DNA from 3 places in the Desulfovibrio sp. SGI.169 genome. Region 3 is predicted to be linked to each of the others. Evidence: predicted binding sites of a transcription regulator. Region 3 holds the regulator's gene; each other region holds the start of a gene.
The links. Region 3 encodes sigma-54, which starts transcription at its own class of promoters, with help from an activator protein. Its sites were predicted from a motif close to CTGGCACGGNNNNTGCTT; they were not measured.
Positions count from the first base shown of each region.

Region 1: a site for sigma-54 is predicted at 4,354-4,371, ahead of ACQRA4_RS12895 (ammonium transporter). Genes of this name have one in related genera too.
Region 2: a site for sigma-54 is predicted at 1,083-1,100, ahead of ACQRA4_RS09930 (flagellar hook protein FlgE). Genes of this name have one in related genera too.

Region 1 covers NZ_JBNPLS010000043.1:2,780-8,608, reverse strand. The annotation lists gene ACQRA4_RS12920 (MFS transporter) at 1-782, shown strand, start outside; gene hypB (hydrogenase nickel incorporation protein HypB) at 841-1,500, opposite strand; gene tnpA (IS200/IS605 family transposase) at 1,647-1,988, shown strand; tRNA gene ACQRA4_RS12905 (tRNA-Glu) at 2,121-2,197, opposite strand; gene ACQRA4_RS12900 (sigma-54 interaction domain-containing protein) at 2,371-3,996, shown strand; gene ACQRA4_RS12895 (ammonium transporter) at 4,546-5,754, shown strand; gene ACQRA4_RS12890 (P-II family nitrogen regulator) at 5,781-5,829, shown strand, end outside.
Region 2 covers NZ_JBNPLS010000019.1:2,033-7,861, reverse strand. The annotation lists gene ACQRA4_RS09940 (pyridoxal phosphate-dependent aminotransferase) at 1-594, shown strand, start outside; gene ACQRA4_RS09935 (rhodanese-like domain-containing protein) at 605-1,042, shown strand; gene ACQRA4_RS09930 (flagellar hook protein FlgE) at 1,209-2,726, shown strand; gene hypF (carbamoyltransferase HypF) at 3,025-5,475, shown strand; gene ACQRA4_RS09920 (substrate-binding domain-containing protein) at 5,544-5,829, shown strand, end outside.
Region 3 covers NZ_JBNPLS010000020.1:2,971-8,799, forward strand. The annotation lists gene hpf (ribosome hibernation-promoting factor, HPF/YfiA family) at 50-589, opposite strand; gene rpoN (RNA polymerase factor sigma-54) at 626-2,053, opposite strand; gene ACQRA4_RS10170 (CTP synthase) at 2,461-4,104, opposite strand; gene ACQRA4_RS10175 (phosphoribosylformylglycinamidine synthase subunit PurQ) at 4,307-5,116, shown strand; gene ACQRA4_RS10180 (Nif3-like dinuclear metal center hexameric protein) at 5,466-5,829, shown strand, end outside.

The DNA.
Region 1 (5,829 bases), on a different contig from region 3:
TGATTCCACAGCGGCATCATGGTTTCGGGGTCAGCCTGTTCAGCATGAGCACGGTTCTGGCCCTGGCTCTGGGGCCGTTTTTAGGCGTCACCCTGGGCGCGCGCATGGGCTATGCGTCGTTGATGCGCCTTAATGTGGGCATGGCCCTGCTTTGCGCGCTCATCTTTTTCGGGCTGGCGGCCCTGCCTTCCATGCGCCGCCGCCATCGCGCCCTCTTCAGTCTGAACAGCTACATTGACCCGCGCGTGGTGCGTTTTTCCCTCGTGGCTCTGGCGGTCTGCCCGAGCTACGGCTGCGTGCAGGCATTTATGACTTCGTTCGCCGCCGAGCGCGCCCTTTCCGGGGCGGCCAGCGTGTTCTTTCTGCTGTACGCCGCGGGCGCTCTGGCCACCAGGCCTCTGACGGGCCGCCTGTTCGACACGCGCGGCGAAAATATCATTTTTTACCCCATGCTGCTGCTGACCGCGCTTTCCCTGATGCTTCTGGGCCGCGCGGAAAACGGCCGGACGCTGCTGCTGGCCGGTCTGGCGCTGGGCATAGGCTTTGGCAACTTTCAATCCGTCGGCCAGGCGGTCTCCCTTTCCCTGGTTTCACGTTCCCGTTTTGCCCAGGCCACCACGACCTTTTTCATCTTCTTTGATATGGGTATTGGCCTGGGGCCGTACCTCTTCGGTTTTCTGGCGCCATCCATGGGCTACGGCGGCATGTACCAGGCGCTGGCCCTTACCGTGCTGGCCGCGCTGGGGCTGTATCATGTTTTGCACGGAAGGTTTGCGGGATAACGGTTCAACGCAAGGATATTTCGCCAGCCGCCGACAGGCGCGCCAAGGCCGGGCGGCTTTATGACGCCTTTTTCCCTTCGCGCATCCTGCGCAGCCAGGCATACCAGCCATCCAGGCCCGCGCCGTCGCGGCAGGAAACCTCGAAAACACTGAGGTCTTTGTTCAGCTTGGTCGCAAAGGAACGGGCGCGCGCCATATCAAAGTCCACATGGGGCAGCAGATCCACCTTGTTCAGCACCAGGGCTTTGGCCAGATTGAACAGCAGGGGATACTTCTCCGGCTTGTCGTCGCCTTCGGTCACGCTTAGCAGGGCCACCTTGGCGTCTTCGCCGCAGTCGAATTCCACCGGGCAGACCAGATTGCCCACATTTTCAATGAAGAGGATGTCCAGGCCGTCCAGTTTCAGGCTGTCCAGCGCTGTAAGCACCATATTGCTGTCCAGATGGCAGCCGCCATCGGTGTTGATCTGCACGGCCTGCGCTCCGGTGGCCGCCACCCGGCGGGCGTCGTTGTCGGTTTGCAGATCGCCCTCGATGACCGCCATGCGAAATTTCCCGGCCAGATCGCGCAGGGTTCGCTCAAGCAGCGAGGTTTTGCCCGCGCCGGGAGAGCTGATCAGGTTGAGCGCCAGAATTTTGCGCTCGCTCAACCGCCGCCGCACATGGGCCGCCATTTTTTCGTTGGCTTCCAGAATATTGCGCACCACGGGAATTTGCATGTTCTTCTCCTTCCATCTGCGCCCCGCGATCCCGAGCAGGGTTTCTTGAAGCGGTCGTCGAAACAGTTTGCTTTTATTGTCTCCCGCAGGAGGGTCCCCCCCACCTTTAGGCGACGGCTTCAGTGTTTCTTTTGCAGGCTGCGGGCATGAGCAACTATGGCAAAAGCCCCACAGTGTCTTTTCAATTCACCCACGCCACGTATCGGAAAAGAATTTTTTCAGACGGCATCGCCCGGAGGGCCAGGTCGCTGATACGCGGCATCTGTGAGAAACATCAGGTGAAAATACTCAAAGGGCATACAGAGGAGCCCGACCATATCCATCTTGTGGTTTCGATTCCGCCAGACCGCGCTGTGAGCAGGCTGACGCGGCAACTGAAAGGCCGAACCGCCCATGCCGTGACAAACGAATTTCCCTTGTTGCGCCGCCAGTACCGGGGACGCCATTGTGGGCGCGCGGCTATTTCTGCTGTCGCAACGGCAATGTGAACGGTGGGGTGGTCAAGCAATACATTGCACAACAGGAAGATGCTGATGATATTTTCCTGATTGAGCAGGGATGGCTTTAGCCTGCTTCAGCAGGGGCTATACCGGCTTCAGCCGGTGGAGTGTCCAATTTTTTGGCGTCCCCAAGGGGATTTGAACCCCTGTCGACGGCGTGAAAGGCCGTTGTCCTGGGCCGGCTAGACGATGGGGACGGACGAAGACATCACATAAGGGAAAGTATACAGCGTGTCAAGGCTTGCATTGCGCGCAGTATGGTCAGACTACGGCAGCAGCGGCGCGCGTGCCCTCCACTTCTTCGGCGGAAGGGGGTATCCGTTTTTGCCGAAGCGTTGCAAGAGCGCGCGGCCTGAGCTATTTTTGCTTCATGCCCCGCGCCAAATCCGCCTCTCCGCTCTCGCCTGTCGCCGTTCCGTCCCCGCAGCCGGCGTCCATTGACGCGCACTGTGAGAGCCAACTTCGCCTGTTGCAGGAACTGGCGCAGCTCATGGATGCCGCCAGCGACGTGGCGCGGGCTCTGGACAAGGCTTTAGCTCTGATGGCCGTGCATCTGCACATGATGCGCGGCGCCATCACCCTGGTGTCGCCGCAGACCGGCGAGATACGCATTGAGTCATCCTACGGACTCAAACCCGCGGAGCGCCAGCGCGGTCGGTATGTGCGCGGTGAAGGCATCACCGGTCGGGTTATTGAAAGCGGTCGCGCCATGTATATTTCTGATGTCTCCGAAGAGCCGCTGTTTCTGAACAAGACCCGCTCGCGCGATCTGAAAAAAGAGGGCATATCCTTTATCTGTGTGCCCATTCGCCTCAACAACCATGTGGTGGGCGCGCTTTCCGTGGATCGCCTGCTGGCGGACGCCGCCACCCTGGAAGATGAAGTCCGTCTGCTGCTGATCATCGCCACCTTGCTGGGGCATGCGGCGCTGGAAACGCAGGAGCGAATGGACGAGGAAAGTCCGCCCTCACTGCGCCCCAGGGGATTTGTAGGCAATTCGGAAAGCATGCAGAAGGTCTATGCCCAGATTGCGCAGGTGGCTCCGTCCGCCACCACGGTTTTTTTGCAGGGCGAGTCCGGCACCGGCAAGGAACTGGCCGCCAAGGCTATCCACGCGGCCAGCGCCCGCGCGGCCCGGCCCTTCATTTCGCTCAATTGCGCGGCCCTGCCGGAAAACCTCATTGAAAGCGAATTGTTTGGACACGAGCGCGGGGCCTTTACCGGGGCCAGCGCCACCCGCAAGGGGCGCTTCGAACTGGCGCACGGCGGCACGCTGTTTCTGGACGAGGTGGGCGAACTTTCGCTGATGACCCAGGCCAAACTGTTGCGCGTCTTGCAGGAGCGCGCCTTTGAGCGTCTGGGCGGCATGGAGACCCTGCATGTGGATGTGCGCTTCATCACCGCCACAAACCGCGATCTTGAGCGGATGGCGGAGGAGGGGAAATTCCGCCGGGACTTGTTTTACCGCCTCAATGTTTTTCCTGTTTTTCTGCCCCCATTGCGTCAGCGGCCTGAGGATATTCTGCCTCTGGCCAGCCACTTTATCCAAAAATACTCGCTCGCCAACGCCCGGAGGAATGTGCGCCTTTCCCTGGCCGTCATGGATATGCTCCAGCGCTATGACTGGCCCGGCAATATCCGGGAGCTGGAGAACGTCATGGAGCGCGCCGTCTTGCTGCTGGGCCGCGAAAGCCTGGTGCTGCCCCAGCATCTGCCCCCCGCTCTGCACAGCATGCGCTGCGCCGGCCACAACGGTGAGGATCGTTGCGTTCTTCGGCCTGGCCTGACCGGCAGCCTGCGGGAGCGTCTGGATGAACTGGAGCGGGCCTGTATTGTGGAAGCCCTGGAATCCAGCCGCGGGCAGATGGGCCGGGCCGCGGCCAGCCTGGGGCTGACAGAGCGAATCATGGGGCTGCGCCTGAAAAAATACGGCATCAACTATAAGAGCTTTCGCCACGCCCGTAAGGGGGGGCGATCCGCTGACCATGACGCCTGAATACAAATCATCCAAAATGTAGATTTTGCACATAGCCCGCGCCCTGCGGGCAGCCTCGCTGAAAAGGGGCTGTTTCGCGCAATAAGGGCGGCCTTGCCTGTTTGGCGGCATCGACGCATTATAAAAACAACATAAATGTAGATTTTAAATATATCCTATAACATACTGTCATTCAACACTATCCCGCAAATGAATCCTTCGGATGCCCTCATGGGGCGAAGGACTTTTTCTTTTTTCGACAAATTTGTAGAAAAAATACTCCATCGCAAACCGTCTTCAGCCTCATCCGTTCCACATCATTTAAAAATATTCATTAAAATCATATTGATACGTCTCATGCGCCTTTACCGTCCGGCCCTGGCACGGATTGTGCCTACAGGATGCCGGAAAGCGCGGCATGTGCCGCGCCAGGGTGCAGAGAGACGCCGACTGCATCTTCAGAGTTTGGTCTGGCCGGATGGGCCCGCCGCAGGTGCCAGGTTCGTGTCGTTCCCGGGAAGACGACACGACGGAAGTTGCGGGCGGCAGCGGCCATAAGGGAGTTTTGGGATGAACGTTTCGGATACGGCTTTTATCATTATCTGCGCCACCATGGTCATGCTGATGACCCCGGCTCTGGCCCTGTTTTACGGTGGTCTGGTTCGTGCGCGCAATGTGCTTTCCACACACATGCACAGTTACGCCAGTCTGGGCCTGACTACCGTGCTCTGGGCTCTTGTGGGCTACACCCTGGCCTTTGGCGAGGACGTCGGCGGCCTGATCGGCAATTTTTCCTATCTGTTCCTGAACGGGGTCGAGGGCACGGCCGCTCCGGCGGCCTCCAATCTTCCGCACACCGTCTTTGTGGCCTTTCAGTGTATGTTCGCGGTTCTGACAGTGGCACTGGTTTCCGGCGCATACGCCGAGCGCATCCGCTTCTCGGCCATGCTGCTCTTCTCCGGCCTCTGGATGATCCTCGCCTATGCGCCCATGGCCCACTGGGTCTGGGGCGGCGGCTGGATGGCCAAGCTGGGCGCTGTGGACTTCGCCGGCGGCGCGGTGGTTCATATGGCTTCCGGCGCGGGCGCGCTGGCCTGCGCCCAGGCTCTTGGCCCCCGGCTGTCCACAGGCCCGCAGAGCTTCACACCCAATAATCTGCCCTTCACCCTGCTGGGCGGCGGCTTGCTCTGGTTCGGCTGGTTCGGCTTCAATGCTGGCAGCGCCCTGGCCGCCGGTTCGCTGGCCGGTCAGGCCCTGCTGACCACCCATCTGGCCTCGGCCTGCGGCATCCTCGGCTGGATGCTGGTGGAATGGAGGCGCACCGGCAAGCCCACCAGCCTGGGCGCCATTTCCGGCGCTCTGGCCGGTCTGGTGGCCATCACGCCCGGCGCGGGCTTTGTGGGCCTGCTGCCCGCCATGCTTATCGGCTTTATAGGCGGCATGGTCTGCTATGGCGGCGTGCTGCTCAAGAACAGGTTCGGCTATGACGACGCGCTGGACGTGGTGGGCATCCACGGTCTGGGCGGCACCTGGGGCGCGCTTGCCACCGGTCTGTTTGCCAGTGCGGCCATCAACGACGTGGACGGTCTGTTTTACGGCAATCCACATCAGCTCTGGGTGCAGTTCATCTCCGTGCTGGGCACATGGGTCTTCGCCTATGCGGTGAGCCGTCTTCTGCTCTGCGTCGTGGATGCCATTGTGGGGCTGCGCGTGGCGCCTGAAGCGGAATATGTCGGCCTGGATCTGAGTGAGCATAACGAACGCGGCTATTCGCTGTAAGCCGCAAGCGGCGAAGGGGACATCTCATGAAGAAACTGGAAATCATCATCCGGCCCGGCATGTTGGAGAGGGTCA
Region 2 (5,829 bases), on a different contig from region 3:
GAAAACAAGAGTCAGGAATACGGACGGCCCATCTGGCTGGCGGCGGACGAGCCGTACCGCTTTCTGGCCTATGACGGCGCGGAAGTGCCTTCGGTGCTTCCCCTCTACCCGTACGCCGTGGCCATCAGCTCCTTTTCCAAAAATCTTTCCCTGCCCGGCGAACGGGTGGGTTATGTGGCCCTCTCGCCCCGCCTGCGGGAAAAGGCCGAACTCATGGCCGGGCTGACCCTGACCAACCGCATTCTGGGCTTTGTCAACCCGCCGGTCATCGGCCAGCACATCATGGCCAGGGCGCTGGGCAGCCAGGTGGACCTTTCCGTTTACGCGTCACGGCGCAAGGCCATGGCGGAAGTGCTGCGCGACGCCGGCTATGATTTTCAGACGCCCGCGGGCGCGTTCTACTTTTTCCCCAAAGCGCCGGGCGGGGATGACGTGGCCTTTGTCAATCGCCTGCTGGAAGAACGCGTGCTGGCCGTGCCCGGATCGGGCTTCGGCTGCCCCGGTTATTTCCGCCTGGCCTTCTGCGTGGGCGAAAACGTGATACGCAGCGCCGCCGACGGCTTTGCCAAGGCGCTGGCGGCCTTCCAAAAGTAAAGGCATGGCCATGTTCCGGCATTCTTTTCCGACTTCCGGCCGCGCCATTGCGCGTGGCCTGCCGGCCCGCGCGCTGCTCTGCGCCGCGTTCTGCCTTCTGCTTCATGCCTGGCCTGACGCGGCCCGGGCCAGAGACATCGGCACGCGGGAAGCGGCGGCTCTGCTTCAGTCTCCGCCACAGGGCCTGCTGATTCTGGATGTGCGCACGCCTGACGAGTTTCGGCGGGGGCATCTGCCCGGCGCGCGCAATATGGACTTTTTCGGCGGTCGCTTTGATCTGGAGGCGGCGGCCCTGCCCAGGGAACAGCCCGTGCTGCTCTACTGCCGCACGGGGCGGCGCTCCGCCGAAGCCGCCGAAACGCTGGAAAAGGCCGGGGTCAAGACCATATTGCATATGAACCAGGGCATTGAGGCCTGGCAGGCGGACGGTCTGCCCCTGGAAAAATAGAGACGGGCCGGTCGCGCCGCCGCGCCGGATTGCGATGCCATTGGCACGAATACTGCTTTATTACGGGGCGGAGAGGAATATTTTTCCTCTTCGCCCATTTGATTGCGGGCAGGAAAACTTTAAGAACGCCAGGTCTTGAAGGTAATCCGTTTCAGGAGGCGGCAGCGTGAATTCGGCACTGTATATCGGCGCCACCGGCATGAAGGGTCTGAGCCAGGGCATGCAGGTGACCACCAACAATCTGGCCAATGTGAGCACCATCGGCTACAAGCAGCAGAGCATTCTGTTCTCTGACCTGATCTACACAGGCCAGGCCGGCATGGGCGAATGGTGGAACAACCAGGAGGATTCGCGCGTGGCCCTGGGCCAGACCGGCAAGGGCGTGCAGGTGGACACGGTGCGCACCATCTTCACCCAGGGGGCCATGGAGTCCAGCAATACGGTCACAGACATGGCCATCAACGGCAAGGGCTTTTTCCAGGTGACCGACGGCGTGAGCCTTTACTATACCAGGGCGGGCGATTTTCGCCCGGACAACGAGGGCGTCTGGCGCACCCCCACCGGCCTGGCCCTCAACGGCTACAAATATAATGAAGACGGCAGCCTGGGCGGCCTGCAGGAAGTCAGGATCGACAAATTCGGCGTCATGCCGGGCAAGGGAACGGCGCGGGTGGATCTGACCATGAACCTGAACTCGGGTCAGGACAACGCCGTGAGTGAAGACAACCCCTATTTCAGCCTGCTGAACCTCTATGACGCCACGGCCTCCAGGCCGCTTTCCAGCGGTTCCTACAATTATTCCCAGGGCATGACGCTCTACGACGCCGACGGCAACGCCCATACGGTCACGGCGTATTTTGACGGCGCGCCCGGCGGCGCTTCGGACTCCATGATCGAATTTCTTATTGCCGCCGGAGCCTCCGCCGCGGGCAAGACCGATGCCGACGGCAACGCCCTTGAGCCTTCACCGGGCGACGGCCTGCTGATGAGCGGCGTGCTGCAATTCGACGCTTCGGGCAGGTTGACGGGCATGTCCGCCTTTACGCCCGCCGCGGCAGGCAGCAAGGATCTGGCGGACTGGCAACCGGCCGAGCTGAACGGGGGCCTGCCGCAACTTACTCTGGACGGCGCGACCATGGCCGTGAACTTCGGCATCAGCGCCGCCGGAGGCTGGCGGAACGCCCCGGCTTCAGCGGCGGATGTGGGCACGGATCAGGCCAGGCTGCCCTCCATGGGCACGGACGCCGTGCGGGCTGAAGGCGCCAGCACGCTCTACAACAGCTCCGCGCCCCGCGGCGCCTATGCCCAGGACGGTTACGGCGAAGGCATTCTGAGCACTGTCGCCGTCAAAACCGACGGCACGGTGGTGGGCCGCTATTCCAACGGGCAGGATCAAAACCTGTGGCAGATTCCCGTCTGCCGCTTTGTCAGCGAGGACGGCCTGCGCCGCGAGGGCGGCAATCTTTTTGCCGCCACGGCCGAGGCCGGCCAGATGGACATGGGCGTGGCCGGCACGGAAAACTACGGTTCCGTGAACGCATATAACATCGAAGTATCCAATGTGGACATGGCTACGGAAATGGTCAACATGATCATCACTCAGCGCGGTTTTCAGTCCAACAGCAAGGTGGTGACCACGGCGGACCAGATGCTCCAGAAGGCTATGGAGCTGAAGCGCGGCTAGCGCCTGATTGCAAAAGCAGGCACTGCAAAATCCGTAAGGATTCTGCGGCGACGCAGCCGCCGCGAGTGAGCGAAAACCACGTTTTTTCGCGAACGGTCTTGCAAAAATTCCGTGCGGAATTCCGCGCGGAATTTTTGCAATCAGACACGAGGCTCAAACCTCATTAAAAAACAGGTTACGGGTTTTGACGGCCCTCGCGACGAAACGGCAGACTGGCAGGCTCAAATCAGAGGCGCATGCCCTGTCGCGACGCTCTGCTTATCTGGCGTACTTTTCCCTTTTGGTCTACAGTGCGATAATGGATATGAAACAGATAACGCGCCGGGCCTATGTGGCCGCCGGGCAGGTTCAGGGCGTGGGCTTTCGTCCTTTTGTCTACAGACTGGCTCTGGAAGGGGGGCTTACCGGCACGGTGGGCAATACCTCGGACGGCGTGCGCATGGAGGTGCAGGGCGCGCCGGAGGAGGTGGCGCGCTTCGGCCGCCGCCTGCGGGCGGAGCTGCCCCCCCTGGCCCGGCTGACGGGACTGGATGAAGAGGAATTGCCGCCCCTGCCCGCCGAAACGGCCTTCGCCATTGTGCCCAGCCACAGCCATGCCGGGCACAGCGTGCTGGTCAGCCCGGATATGGGCGTCTGCCCGGACTGCCTCGCGGATATGCGCGACCCGGCCAACCGCCGTTACGGCTATGCCTTTACCAACTGCACCAATTGCGGGCCGCGCTACACCATCACCCGCGCCATTCCCTATGACCGGGCCACCACCACCATGAGCTGTTTTCCGCTCTGCCCGCGTTGCGCGGCGGAATACGCCGCGCCCGCCGACCGCCGCTTTCACGCCCAGCCCACGGCCTGCCCGGTCTGCGGCCCGCGCCTCTGGTTTGTGGACAAAAGCGCGGCCCGCGATGGCGTCACCGGCCCCACGCGGAACAATCAGCGCGACGCGCTGGCCCGCGCCGGCCAGATTCTGCTGCAAGGCGGCATTCTGGCGCTCAAGGGGCTGGGCGGCTTCCAACTGGCCTGTGACGCCCGCGACGCCGGGGCGCTGCGGGAATTGCGGCGGCGCAAAAGCCGTCCGCACAAGCCCCTGGCCCTGATGACGGCTGATTTGGCCACGGCGCGCACGCTCTGCGAACTTACGCCTGAGCATGCGGCCCTGCTGCAAAGCCCGGAAAAACCCATTGTGCTCTGTCCGCGCCGCGCGGCTCCGGCGGGGGCGGCGGGCGCGCTGCCGCCGGAAGTGGCGCCGGACACGCGCGCCGTGGGCCTGATGCTGCCCTGCACGCCCCTGCACGCGGCCCTGTTCGACTGGCTGAGCCGGCGCGCGGAGCTGCCACCGGTGCTGGTCATGACCTCGGCCAATCCCCACGGTGAGCCGCTTTGTCTGGGCAACCGCGAGGCTCTGGCCCGTCTGGGACATCTGGCCGACGCCTGGCTGCTGCACGACAGGGACATTCTGGTGCGCGTGGACGACAGCGTGCTCACGCTGGCCCCGCGACCGCCACGGCCAGCCGACGACGAGGGAGCCCCCGTTGCGGGGGCCGCCCCTCCGGCGGCGGAGCCGCTTTTTTTCCGGCGCGCGCGCGGCTATGTGCCGCGACCGGTCTTTCTGCCGCCTCCGGACGGCGCGCCGGTCGAAAAAGCCTCTGACCCGGCGGTGCTGGGGGCCGGGGCCGAACTCAAGAGCGCCATCTGCCTCACACGCGGGCGCGAAGCTTTTGTGGGCCAGCATGTCGGAGACCTGAAAAATCCGGCCACGCTGGCTTTTTACGAGGAAGTGGCGAACCATCTGGAGCGGCTGCTGGAAGTGCGGCCGCGCGCTCTTGTCTGCGACCTGCACCCGGATTTTCTCTCCACCCGTTATGCCGAGGCCCGCGCCGCGCGCGAGGGCCTGCCCCTCTGGCGGCTCCAGCACCACGCGGCGCACGCCGCTTCCGTACTGGCGGAAAATGGCTGCTGCCAGCCAGCTCTGGCTCTTTGCCTGGACGGCACGGGCCTGGGGGACGACGGCGCCATCTGGGGCGGGGAACTGCTCTGGATGGATTTGTCCCGTCCGGCCTGGAAGCGCCTGGGGCGTCTTTCCCCCTTTGCCCTGCCTGGCGGCGAGGCCGCCATTCGCGAGCCCTGGCGCACGGCGCTGGCATTGCGGCTTCAGGCCGGGGGCGAGGCGCGGGCCGCTTCCTGGGAAGGCCCATACGCCTCCGCCGCCGTCGCCGTGCGGGAAATGCTGGCGCGCGGCCTGAACTGCCCGCCCACCTCCAGCTGCGGTCGTCTTTTTGACGCCGTGGCCGCGCAACTGGGGCTTTGCGCGGCCACCACCTATGAGGGCCAGGCGGCCGTCCGCCTGGAAGCGGCCGCGGATGAAGCCGCGTTGCGCGACAGCCCGGCCTGGCCCGTGCCTTTGGCGCAAAAGGGCGGCCTGCTGGAGCTGGACAGCGCGGCCCTTTTCGGTCATGCGCTCCGGGCCCAGGCCGCCGGGGAGCCCGTGGGGCGCATCGCGGCCTGTTTTCATGACGCGCTGGCGCAATCTCTGGCGGATATGGCCGCGCGGGCGGCCCGCGCCAGCGGCGCGCATCAGGTGGGGCTTTCCGGCGGGGTCATGCAAAACGGCCTGCTGGCGCGTCTGCTGCCGCAAGCCCTGGCGGAACGCGGGCTCAGCCCGCTCATGCATCACGAACTGCCGCCGGGCGACGGGGGTCTGTCGTTCGGGCAGGCCGTCTGGGGCCGCCAGTTGCTGCGCCGCGGTCATTGACGCGCCGCTCGCGCGCGGCTATGCACTGTAGTTATGTTTTCTTTAACATATTACAGGAGGTCGCGCCCATGAAGCGCCTTTCCATTCCGGCCCTGGCCGCCGCATGCTGTCTGGTTCTGAGCCCGCCCGCGGCCCGCGCCGCGGACAAGAGGCTGATGATGGCCACCACCACCAGCACTCAGGATTCCGGTCTGCTGGAATACCTGCAACCCGCCTTCAAGGCCGAAACCGGCATTGATCTCAAATGGGTGGCCGTGGGCACGGGCAAGGCCCTGGAAATCGCCAAAAACTGTGACGCCGACGTGCTGCTGGTGCACGCGCCCGCCGCCGAGATGGAGTTTGTCAAAGCCGGGC
Region 3 (5,829 bases):
CGAACCGGAGCGGAAACCCACCGGCCCGGCGGATCAAACATGGCTCAACCTACAGCACGGGGTCAATCAGGGCATAACCGCTGGTGCGACGCCGGTAGACCACATTGACGCGATTGCTTTCAGCATTGAGAAATACCAGAAACTCGCTGCCGATGGCATCCAGCTGCATCAGCGCCTCATCCAGATGCAACGGCTTGGGGGCGAAGCGGTCTGTACCCACCACGGGCTGATTTTCTTCATGCTGGGCTTCCAGGTTATAGGTGAAGACATCCACCTCAGTGTTGCGGGCCTTGCGGCGCTGCTCCTTGACCCTGGAAACCTGCCGCTTGATCTGAGCCTCCACCTTGTCAACCACAAGATCAATGGCCGCATACATATCGGAAGTCTGCTCTGTGGCATTGATGTGCAGCCCCTCACCGCTGACGGTTACTTCGCAGCGGTGGCGGAACTTGTCCACTGTGAGCACGACGTTTACTTCCAGACCGGCGGATTTGCCGTAAAAACGCCCCAGCTTTTCCATGCGGCGGCGGGCATACTTCTTCAGATGATCGGAGGCCTCAAAGTTCTTGAACGCAAAAGATATATTCATGTTTCCTCCTTGGGATTGCAAAGCACCGCTGCGGGATCAGAAGTGCTCCTTGCGACGTGACGACGAGGGAATATCCAGCGCCGTGCGGTATTTTGCCACAGTGCGGCGGGCTATGTTCACTTTCAGGCGTTCCTTGAGCATCTCGCCGATGCGTTCGTCGCTCAGGGGCCCCTTGGGGTCCTCATCGGCAATAAATTTCTTGATCAGGGCCTTGACGCTTTCCGAGCCGACCTGACTGCCGTCATCCAGCTCAAGACCGCTGTTGAAGAAAAACTTCAGTTCAAAAATTCCGTGAGGCGTGGCCACATATTTATTGCTGGTAATTCTGCTGACCGTGGATTCATGCATGCCGATATCATCGGCTATGTCTTTCAGAATCAGCGGAGCCAGCCTGGTGACGCCGTTCTCAAAAAAAGGCCGCTGATGGCGCACAATGCTTTCCACCACCTTGTACAGCGTGCGCTGACGCTGGTACAGGCTCTTGATCAGCCAAGTGGCCGAACGCATTTTTTCTGCAAAGTATTCCTTTTCCTTGTCCGAGGAGCTTCCCATATCCATGTGATAAAGCGAAGAAAGCTGCAACTGCGGCAGCCCGTCCTCATTGAGCAGAATGACGAATTCATCGCCCATCTTGTAGACAAAGACATCCGGACTCACATAGGTGGGTTCGCCGCCGCCGAAACTCGCGCCGGGCAGCGGGTCAAGACTCTGGATGATATCAAGATATTCCTTGAGTTCCTCCATATCTAGCTTGAACTTGCGCAGCAGCGGCTTGTAGCGCTTGGCCTCCAGGTCTTCCAGGTGGGATTGAACCAGCTCAAGCAAGATGGGGTCACGGTCGTAATTCAGGCTTTTCAGTTGTATCAGCAAGCATTCCCGCGCGTCGCGCGCGGCCACGCCCACGGGATCAAACAGCTGCACGCGCTCCAGCACGGTTCGCACCGCGTCGGAAGAAGATTTGGTCATCTCCGCAATTTCTTCCAGCGTGGCCTGCAAATAGCCGGAGGAAGCCAGATTGCCGATAATGACCTCGCCGATTTCTTTTTGCTCGTCGGTCAGTGTGGAGAGACGCAACTGCCAGAGCAGATGCCCTTCCAGAGAAGGCTTGGCGGCATAGCGGGCTTCCAGAGGTGAAATTTCTTCCGAGGCTTCAAACTCGCGCTGCTGCATCAGGCGGGGAGTGCTGGCAAACTCGCCGAGGTAGTCCTCCCACGAGGCGTCCTTGGCCAATTCTTTGTCATAAACCTCCTCTTCAACGCTGTCCCGGCGCTCGCTTTGGGCAGCCGAATCAACAGCGTCATCGCCGGAAGACTCTTCAAGAAAAGGATTGTCCAGCAGCTCCTGCTGAACGGTCTCCAGCAGCTCCAGACGCGAAAGCTGAAGCAGTTTGATGGCCTGCTGCAGTTGCGGCGTCATGACCAACTGCTGGGCCAATTTCAATTGCTGACGAAGTTCCAGTGCCATGACCGCTCTTTTACGCTGACGAGGTGAAATATTTAACAAATTTTCTATTTACAAGAATTGTGCCACATGCTGACAATTTATGCAATAGCCGAAGGCTGCGACAAGATGCGGTGGAATAGGCCCGCGCCGGCGGTTCGCCCAGACCGGCAGTCTGCTGACCCGCGCGCGAAAAGGGAGACGTTTCGCCTCCCTTTTCGCGCCAGACTATTGACGAAGCACGCTTTGCGATGTTTGCGCCGTTCAGGCCGCTTGCGCGGCTGAAAGACACGAAAAGCAGCCGCTTGCGGCGCGGCAAAGCCGCGCCCCGCTCCTGATTTCCGGGGCTGCCGACACAAGTCGGCAGCCCCGGGGAGGCGAAAAGCCCACCTTTGCGCGCTTCAAGCCCGGCGGCGGGCGGCATCCCGCATTCAGGCCCTGGATTGCCCCTTGGCCGCCTTGATGAACTCGCGGAACAGGGGATGGGCCGCCATGGGACGGGACTTGAACTCAGGGTGAAACTGACAGCCCAAAAACCAGGGATGGTCAGGCAGTTCAATGATTTCCACCAGAGAGTCGTCCGGGGCCGTGCCGCTGAAGATCATGCCCTTCTGTCCCAGAATTTCCTTGAAGGCATTGTTAAATTCGTAGCGGTGGCGATGCCGCTCATCCACCATATCCTTTTTGTACGCCTCATGGGCCCTGGTGCCTGGCTGCACCTTGCAGGGGTAGGAGCCAAGACGCATGGTGCCGCCCTTGTCGCTGCTGGCATCGCGTTTTTCCACATTTTTGGTGCGGAAGTCGAACCACTCGGTCATCAGATAAATAACCTTGTGGTCGGACAGGGGATTAAATTCTTCTGAATTGGCATCTTCCAGACCCGCCGCATGCCGGGCAAACTCAATGACCGCGCACTGCATGCCCAGGCAGATGCCAAAAAAGGGCACACGCTTTTCACGGGCATAGCGGATGGCCGCTATCTTGCCTTCCACGCCGCGATAGCCGAAACCGCCAGGCACCAGAATGCCGTCACAGCCCTCGAACACCGAGGCCGCGTTCCGCTCGGTCACATTCTCGGAATTGACGTAACGCAGCTCCACCGCCACGCGGTTGGCCACGCCGCCGTGAATCAGAGCCTCGTGCAGGCTCTTGTAGGCTTCTTTCAGGTCCACATACTTGCCCACGATGGCGATAGTCACCCTGCCCTGCGGGTTGGCGCCGTCGTGAACCAGTTTTTCCCAGGATTCCAGATGCGCGTTGCGCGCGGGCAGGCGCAGCATGATGGCCACTTTCTGATCAAAGCCCTCCTCATAAAACTTGAGGGGCACTTCATAAATATTGTCCACATCCACGGAGGAAAAAACCGCATCCTGATCCACATTGCAGAACAGGGCTATTTTTTTGCGCATTTCCTGAGGGATGCTCTGCTCGCAACGGCAGAGGATAATATCCGGCTGAATGCCGATGGAAAGCAGCTCCTTGACGCTGTGCTGGGTGGGCTTGGTCTTGTGCTCGCCGGCACAGCGCAGATAGGGCACCAGAGTCAGATGAATGTTCAGACAGTTGTCGCGCCCCAGTTCCGAACGCAACTGGCGGATGGCCTCCAGAAACGGCAGGCCCTCAATGTCGCCCACCGTGCCGCCTATTTCGATAATGGCGACATCAGGCGCGTTCTCCCCCTCGGCCAGCGAAAGCACTGTTCGCTTGATTTCATCGGTAATGTGCGGGATGACCTGTACGGTGGCGCCCAGATAGTCGCCATGGCGCTCCTTGGCGATGACATGATTGTAGATGGCGCCCGATGTGGTGTTGTTCTTGCGAGACATGGGCACATTGAGGTAGCGTTCGTAGTGGCCCAGATCAAGGTCGGTCTCAGCCCCGTCGTCGGTCACGAACACTTCGCCATGCTGGAAGGGGTTCATGGTGCCGGGGTCCACATTGATATAAGGGTCCAGCTTCTGAATGGTCACCGAAAGGCCGCGCGTCTGCAGCAGCGCGCCCAGCGAAGAGGCAGCCAGGCCCTTGCCCAGTGAAGACAACACCCCGCCCGTCACAAAGATAAATTTGGTTTTCATGGCCTCCCACCTGTTTTGCTTGAAAGCGCGATTCCGCGTATCCGGTTGCTGATACACCAGATCAATTTTTTTGGCTAGCATTGACTAAGTCTGGCAAGGTACGTAGTGTATTTTTCCCCTTCCGGCATACGTTCCGGCCCGCGCCAGGGGCGTTTCTCCAGGCCGGGCGTCTTTCAGGCTGCTCCAAGGAGGCTCCTCCCGCATGGCTACGGTCAATACACTGGTCATCACCGGCTACGGCACCAATTCGCATCTGGAAACCGCGCATACGGCCCGTCTGGCCGGTTCCGACAGAGCCGACGTCGTGCATTTCTCCGATCTGGTGGCGGGTGACGTGCGCCTTGCGGACTATCATTTTCTGATTTTTCCTGGCGGCTTTCTGGACGGCGACGACCTGGGCGCGGCGCAGACGGCGGCCATGCGCTGGCGCTATCTGAAAGACAGGGCGGGCACGCCGCTGCTGCAAACCCTGCGGGAATTTCTGGATCAGGGCAGGCTGATTCTCGGCATCTGCAACGGCTTTCAACTGCTTGTCAAGCTGGGCGTGCTGCCGTCTCTGGGGGGAACCCGCTTTGAGCGTCAGGCTTCTCTGGGTCACAACGATTCCGCGCGTTTTGAAGACCGCTGGGTGCATCTGCGGCCCAATCCCGACAGCCCTTGCGTCTTTACCAAAGGCTTGCCCTTGCTGGCCATGCCTGTGCGTCACGGCGAAGGCAAGCTCGTCCCCCGTGACGCGGAATGCCTGCGCCGCATTGAGGCAGAACAGCTCATCGCCCTGCAGTATGCCGACCCTGAAAGCGGCGCTCCCACGCAGGAATATCCTCTTAACCCCAATGGTTCGCCGCTGGCCATCGCCGGACTTACAGACCCCACGGGCCGCGTGCTGGGCCTTATGCCCCACCCCGAAGCTTTCCATCATGTGACCAATCACCCCGCCTGGACCAGAGGCGAACTGGACCCGCCGGGAACGCTGCTTTTTGTCAATGCCGTGCGCTACCTGCGCGGTCAGTGAAAATCCGCGTCAGTTGCAAAAATTCACTGCGGCATGAAAATGGCGCATTCCCTTAATGCGGCATTGATTTTGTTGTAATTCAATATGTTAGTGGATTTTACCAGAAGAGTCGCGAATCTTTCCAAGACGGCGACGCCTTGACAGGGCATCTTTTAATGTCTAATATAGTGAGATTCAGCGCAGCATTGTCAGTATAGCATTATAGCCGCGTGGCTTAACCCGTCCGCGTCAGACAAGGTGTGTACAGGCTTGTCGCAAGTTTTGTTTTCTTTTTTTACGCCGCATGATTTTCAAGGCGCTTTCTCTGGCTCCCAGGAAGAAAGTGCCTTTTTTATTAAGGTCAATATCAATGCAACTTATTGAAATATTTAGTGCCATTGAAGAAATTGCTCCCCTGCGGGCCGCCGCGTCCTGGGATGTGTCCGGCTTGCAGGTAGCGGCGCACAGAGCCGATGCCGACGTTCTGGCTGTCTGCCTTGACCCTACGCCCGCCTCAGTGCGTCAGGCTTTGGCATCGGGCGCGCAGTGCATTCTGAGCCACCACCCTCTGGCGCTCAAGCCCGCCCTGCCCCGGCGGCTGGACGCCTATCACGAGGTTTTGCGCCTGCTGTTCGCCGCCGACGTGCCGCTCTACAGCGCTCACACCTCGTTGGACGTCAATGCGAACGGCCCGGCCGGCTGGCTGGCCGACGAACTGGCGCTGCGCAACCTGG